Linked DNA regions of Flammeovirga yaeyamensis. The protein of the gene in region 1 interacts with the protein of each later gene in a pairwise test. Links are inferred from orthologs where the notes say so. Each region holds a gene or a part of one and is shown in the gene's direction. Other genes may lie near its edges.

Region 1 (3,246 bases):
TTTGGGTATTATGATTATGTGTTGGGAACTGCTTATTATTATGCTGAAGAATATCAAAAAGCTAATATACATTTCAATACCTACTTGCATCACTATTCAACTGATTATGTAAAGGATATTTATTACAAAAAGCTCATCATGGATTGGTTTTCAAAAGAGAATAAATCATTTAATGAAGATTTAAAAGATAGTGTCTTAAATGAAGGAGGAACCTACATGAATCTGGATAGATATGCTTTGAATTTTGTAAGCAATCCCCCCTATCCAAATCAATGGATTACGAAGTCAAGAATACTCTTTGACGGTGGAAAATATGATCGATCGTTAGAGGTTCTTCAGCAGGTAACAATAGATACATTACCTCAAGTAGACAAATTAGAATATTATTATCGTTTAGGTCGATCAAATCAGGCAATAAATGATACAACTTTAGCAATAAAATGTTATCTTGAGGTGCTAAAATTTGAAGGAGATAAACCAAAGGTCTATTATCCAGCAAATGCAGCTTTAAATCTAGGTATTCTTTATGAAGGCTTAAATGATAAACACAATGCTGTAAGATATTATCAGAAAGCTTTAAACTATCCTAAACATCCTTACAAAAACAGTATAGATGCGGAATCCAAAAGAAGATTAAACACCTTGAATGCAAGCAAGTAAGCACTCGAACTGTTTTTCTTGTTGTATTTGAGTGTAAAAAAAGTTAGTTTCGCAGATATTTTTTAATAAAGATATGGAAGAAAAAAAAGACAATTATTCAGCCGGTAATATCCAGATCCTTGAAGGTTTGGAAGCTGTTCGTAAAAGACCAGCCATGTATATTGGAGACATTGGTATTAAGGGTTTACATCACCTTATTTGGGAGGTTGTAGATAACTCTATTGATGAAGCCATGGCTGGCTATTGTACAGATATTTATGTTACTGTAAACGAAGACAATTCAATCACTGTAAAAGATAACGGTCGTGGTATCCCTACGGATATGCACCCTAAAGAGAAAAAATCTGCTTTAGAGGTTGTAATGACTGTACTTCACGCTGGTGGTAAATTCGATAAAGATACATACAAAGTATCAGGTGGTCTTCACGGTGTGGGTGTATCATGTGTGAACGCCTTATCTAAAGATCTTAAAGTTACAGTACATCGTGCAGGGAAGATATTCCAACAAGAATATAAAACAGGTATTCCTCAATATGACGTAAAACAAATTGGCGAAACAGACATTACTGGTACAATCGTACAATTCTGGCCTGATTTGAGCATCTTTACTCATGGGGTTTACAATTACGATACAATTGCTACTCGTTTAAGAGAATTGGCTTACTTAAATGCAGGTATTAAAATTCACTTTAAAGATCTACGTCAAAAAGATGAAGAAGGTGAATATATTCAAGAAACTTTCTTCTCAGAAGGTGGCTTGAGTGAATATGTAATGTACTTAGATAGCACTAGAACTTCTCTTCTACCTGATCCTATTTTCATGGAAGGAGAAAAGGCGAATATCCAAGTTCAAGTAGCAATGACTTACAATACTTCGTATTCTGAAAATGTGTTCTCTTATGTGAACAACATTAATACATACGAAGGTGGTACTCACGTTGCTGGTTTCAGAAGATCATTGACAAGAACATTAAAGTCTTATGCTGATCAAACTGGCTTACTAGATAAAGTTAAAGTAGATATCTCTGGTGATGACTTCAGAGAAGGTCTTACATCAATTATCTCAGTTAAAGTTCCTGAACCTCAATTTGAAGGTCAAACAAAAACAAAATTAGGTAACTCTGAGGTTGCTGGTGCTGTAGATTCTGCAGTGACTGAAACTCTAAAAACTTTCTTAGAGGAGCATCCAAAAGAGGCTAAAAATATTGTACAAAAAGTTATTACTGCTGCACAAGCTCGTCATGCTGCAAGAAAAGCAAGAGAAATGGTGCAACGTAAAAACGTTCTTACAGGAACTGGTTTACCTGGTAAACTCTCTGATTGTACTGAAAAAGATCCCGCAGCTTGTGAACTATACCTAGTGGAGGGTGACTCAGCAGGTGGTTCTGCTAAGCAAGGTCGTGATCGTATGTTCCAAGCGATTCTTCCATTGAAAGGTAAAATCCTTAACGTGGAAAAAGCACAAGAGCATAAGATCTATGACAACGAAGAGATCAAAAACATTATCACTGCTCTTGGTGTGCGTTTCGGTACTGAGAACGATGAGAAAGAATTGAATCTTGAAAAACTTCGTTATCACAAAATTATCATCATGACCGATGCCGACGTCGATGGTTCACACATTAGAACATTGATTCTTACTTTGTTCTTCCGTTACATGAAACCATTGATCGAGCAAGGTTACCTTTACATTGCACAACCTCCATTCTACTTAGTGAAGAAAGGTAAGCAAGAAAAGTACTGTTGGTCAGAAGAAGATAGAATTAGAGCAATCCAAGAATTCGGTGGCGATGAAGGTAAAGTAAACGTTCAACGTTATAAGGGTCTTGGTGAAATGAACCCAGAACAGTTATGGCACACAACTATGGATCCTGAATTCCGTAGTATGAGTAGAGTAGATATTGAATCTGCTGCCGAAGCTGATCACCTATTCTCTATGTTGATGGGTGATGAGGTTGCTCCAAGGAGAGACTTTATCGAAAGAAACGCACGCTACGCTAAAGTAGACGTTTAATTCGACAACATATATTATACTTAGGGCAACGGATAATTATTATTCGTTGCCTTTTTTACTAAACCCCTATTTCATTTGTCATATTAAAATAGAGGTGATAACAAAAATAAAATGAGTCAACACAAAGGTTGGAAAAAAGTAAAATATGAGCTCATCTATTGGGCCGTGATCTTCTTTTTAAAAGTGGCGAATCTAATTCCAAGAAAACTTTTGATGTGGAAGTTTTCTATGTTGGGTGGCTTTGCCTATCATGTAATGCCTGGCACAAGAAATTTATCCATTAAGCATTTAAAATATGCTTATGGTGATGAATTATCAGAAAAAGAAGCTAAATCAATTACTAAAAGGGTTTTTAAAAATCTTGGTAAAAATTTTACGGATATTATCCGCTACCCTTCTATGAGTTCTGTTGAGGATATCAAAGAAATTATGGAAATCAGTGGTGAAGAACATCTTAAAAATGCTTTGGATAAAGGAAAAGGAGTTGTCTTCTTAACTTGTCATAGAGGTGCATTTGATATGGTGGGATATTATATCAACCTTAACGATTATCCTTGTATTGCGATTGGTGC
Region 2 (3,507 bases), 2.3 Mb from region 1 along the record:
AAATACATGACTATTGGTAATTTCTTGGATGATGTAAAAACGGATATCAAATACATCAACTACGATGTAGACCCTCAATGCTATGTATATGTTGACGATGTTTCTCTAATTCATATCCCAACTGATAAGCCTGAGGAAGAAAAAGGACCTGAAGAGGAAGTAATTGAAGAAGTTCCTGAGGTAGTAGCTGTGGCTCCTGTTAAAGAAAAAATCAAAGAAGAACCTGTTCAGGAAAAGAAAAAAATGGTCTATGAGGACCGTCCTACCACAGTACAATCATCTATTTACATTACTTCTTACGAAATTAATTTAGCCGTTTGGGATGATAAAACGGTAGATGGCGATATCGTATCTCTGTTTTGGAATGGAGAAACCGTCTTAGAAGAATACGAACTCACAGCCAAAAAGAAAAAGCTGAAAATTCGTTATGAACCCGGTAAAGAAAACATTCTAATTCTTTACGCACACAACCTAGGAAAAGAGCCACCAAACACGATGGCAATCTACATAAAAGCAGGAAAAAAGAAGCGTCAGATGAGTATTAGGTCCACATTAGGAAAAAGTGGAGGAATTCGCTTCAAACGATAGAAATTAAGGCCCGATTTTCCTTTTTTTTAAGGGCGATTTTTGTATCTTGCATACTCTTAAAAGAAGAATTTTTTTCTTCTTTTTTCTTGTGTTGAAAACATATCAATAAATATACATGGCAGACGAAAATATCATCTCTATTAACATAGAGGATGAAATGAGAAGTGCCTACATTGATTATTCAATGTCGGTGATTGTATCTCGTGCACTTCCTGATGTTAGAGACGGTCTTAAGCCTGTACACAGGCGTGTGTTGTACGGTATGGCAGAACTTGGACTAAGCTATAACAGACCGTATAAAAAATCAGCCAGAATCGTTGGTGAAGTTCTTGGTAAGTACCATCCACATGGTGACTCATCAGTATACGACACAATGGTTCGTATGGCTCAACCTTGGTCATTGCGTTACATGCTTGTAGACGGACAAGGTAACTTTGGTTCAATTGATGGTGACTCTCCTGCAGCGATGCGTTATACGGAGGCTCGTATGAAAGAGATCGCAGGTGAAATGCTTTCTGACATCAAAAAGAACACGGTAGACTTTGAACCTAACTTTGACGATTCATTGAAGGAACCATCAGTGTTACCTTCTAGAATTCCAAACCTTCTTCTGAACGGTTCATCGGGTATCGCCGTAGGTATGGCTACAAACATGGCTCCTCACAACATGAATGAAGTGTGTGAAGCCATTATCGCATATATTGAGAATCCAGATATCGAAATGAGCGAGCTGACTGACATTGTCAAAGGCCCGGATTTCCCTACAGGAGCAATCATTTATGGATATGATGGAGTTAAAAAAGCGTTAGAAACTGGTAGAGGTAGAGTAGTAATGCGTGCTGTTACTGCATTCGAAACTATCGGAAATGGACGTGAGCAAATCGTTGTTACAGAAATTCCTTACATGGTCAACAAGGCAAACATGATCGAAAAGACTGCCGACCTTGTTAATGAAAAGAAAATCGAAGGTATTTCTGCAATACGTGATGAATCCGATAAAAGCGGTATTCGTATCGTATACGAACTGAAAAAAGATGCAGTGCCAGACGTTGTATTGAACCACTTGTTCAAACAAACAGCACTTCAAAGTTCTTTCAGTGTAAACAACATTGCACTAGTTAAAGGTAGACCGAAGACGTTAAATCTTTATGATTTAATCCACCATTATGTGGAGCATCGTCATGAGGTAATTATCAGAAGAACACAATTTGAATTAGACGAAGCAGAAAGAAGACTTCATATCTTAGAAGGTTACTTAAAAGCTTTAGATAATTTAGATGAGGTGATCGCTTTAATTAGAGCATCAAAAGATGGTGAAATAGCAAGAGCTGAATTGATTGCTAAATTCGAGTTTAGTGAGATTCAAGCGAAAGCTATTTTGGATATGCGTCTTCAAAGATTGACTGGTCTTGAAAGAGAAAAGATCATCGAAGAGCATAAAGAAGTTGTTGCTTTAGTAGAAGACTTAAGAGATATCTTGGCTAGACGTGAGCGCCAAATGGATATCATTAAGAATGATCTAATCGAAGTAAAAGAGAAGTACGGTGACGAAAGAAGATCTCGTATTGAATACAATGCGGATGATCTTGATATCGAAGATTTAATCGAAGATAAAGAAATGGTGATTACTATTTCTCACGAAGGTTATATCAAGCGTACTCCACTAATTGATTATAAATCACAAGGTCGTGGTGGCGTAGGTTCTAGAGGTGCATCATCGAAAGATGACGACTTTACAGAACATATGTTCGTAGCTAGTAACCACAATTACCTATTGTTATTCACTAACTTAGGTAGAGTATACTGGCAGAAAGTATTCCGTTTACCTGAAGGCTCTAAGACAGCTAAAGGTAGACCACTTCAAAACCTATTGAACATCCGTGAAGGTGAAAAAGTACAAGCTGTAATTTGTACGAAGAACCTAAACGACCAAGATTACATCAATAATCATTACCTAATGATGTTGACAGAAAGAGGTATCGTGAAGAAGACAGTTCTTGAGGCTTACTCTAGACCACGTCGTGACGGTATCAATGCTATCAACATTAATGAAGGTGACAAGTTATTCAACGTAATGTTGACTGACGGTCAGAATGATGTTGTTATCGCTACTCGTATGGGTATGGCTACTCGTTTCGACGAAAGCAATGTCCGTTCTATGGGTAGAGGTGCTACTGGTGTTAGAGGTATTATTCTTAAAGGAGAAGAAGATAGAGTAGTTGGTATGGCTTGTATTTCTAAAGAAGAAATTGAAGCACAAACTAAATCTCTAATGGTGATCTCTGAAAATGGTTACGGTAAACGTACTGATTTAGAAGAATATCCTTGTAGAACAAATAGAGGTGGTAAAGGTCTAAAAGCCATGCAAGTAACCGATAAAACTGGTAAGCTTGCTTCATTATTCTCTGTAGAAGAGTCTGATGATTTGATCGTTATCACTAAAGAAGGTATTACTATCCGTACTGCCGTTTCTAACTTCCGTATCATGGGTAGAGCTACACAAGGTGTAAAAGCGATCCGTTTGAACGATAGTGACGAAATTTCATCAGTAGAAATAGTGCCTATTTTAGAAGAAGAAGAGACTGAAGAAAATACAACTCCAGAAAACAGTACGGAGGAAGGAAACGCTTCAGATACTCCAACAAATGAAAACGATTCGAACGAAGAGGAATCTTCAGAAGAATAAATTTTCATTGAAATAATATTTAAGGCAACTGCATCAAGCGGTTGCCTTTTTTTGTATCAGATTATTTATATTAGTAACCTGAACTCGAAAATTAGATATTTTCTGAGTGTAATCTTCCATGATCAATATGAACATCAGATCTACTTATATCATCATATACTCTTTTGTACTTTTATTTCCTCTTCATCTCATAGGGCAATCAAGTAGTAGCACTCAAGAGCGTCTATTAAAAC

Evidence for each region.
Region 2: the proteins of gyrB (region 1) and gyrA interact in binary tests that used the Escherichia coli proteins (3 or more experiments, as listed by UniProt). The link is inferred for Flammeovirga yaeyamensis from one-to-one orthologs.

Annotation. Positions count from the first base shown.
Region 1 is NZ_CP076132.1:2,635,839-2,639,084, reverse strand. The notes cover bases 294-3,203. They hold gyrB (DNA topoisomerase (ATP-hydrolyzing) subunit B), read left to right. Parts: upstream 294-733; coding sequence 734-2,674; downstream 2,675-3,203. Other genes in these bases: KMW28_RS10300 (lysophospholipid acyltransferase family protein), read left to right, coding at 2,786-3,203; KMW28_RS10310 (tetratricopeptide repeat protein), read left to right, coding at 294-660. Outside these bases: more of KMW28_RS10310, read left to right, coding at 1-293; more of KMW28_RS10300, read left to right, coding at 3,204-3,246. UniProt on the Escherichia coli protein: DNA gyrase negatively supercoils closed circular double-stranded DNA in an ATP-dependent manner to maintain chromosomes in an underwound state.
Region 2 is NZ_CP076132.1:4,924,678-4,928,184, forward strand. Bases 318-3,488 are described here. They hold gyrA (DNA gyrase subunit A), read left to right. Parts: upstream 318-703; coding sequence 704-3,274; downstream 3,275-3,488. Other genes in these bases: KMW28_RS19585 (hypothetical protein), read left to right, coding at 318-588; KMW28_RS19595 (tetratricopeptide repeat protein), read left to right, coding at 3,402-3,488. In the rest of the region: more of KMW28_RS19585, read left to right, coding at 1-317; more of KMW28_RS19595, read left to right, coding at 3,489-3,507. UniProt on the Escherichia coli protein: A type II topoisomerase that negatively supercoils closed circular double-stranded (ds) DNA in an ATP-dependent manner to maintain chromosomes in an underwound state.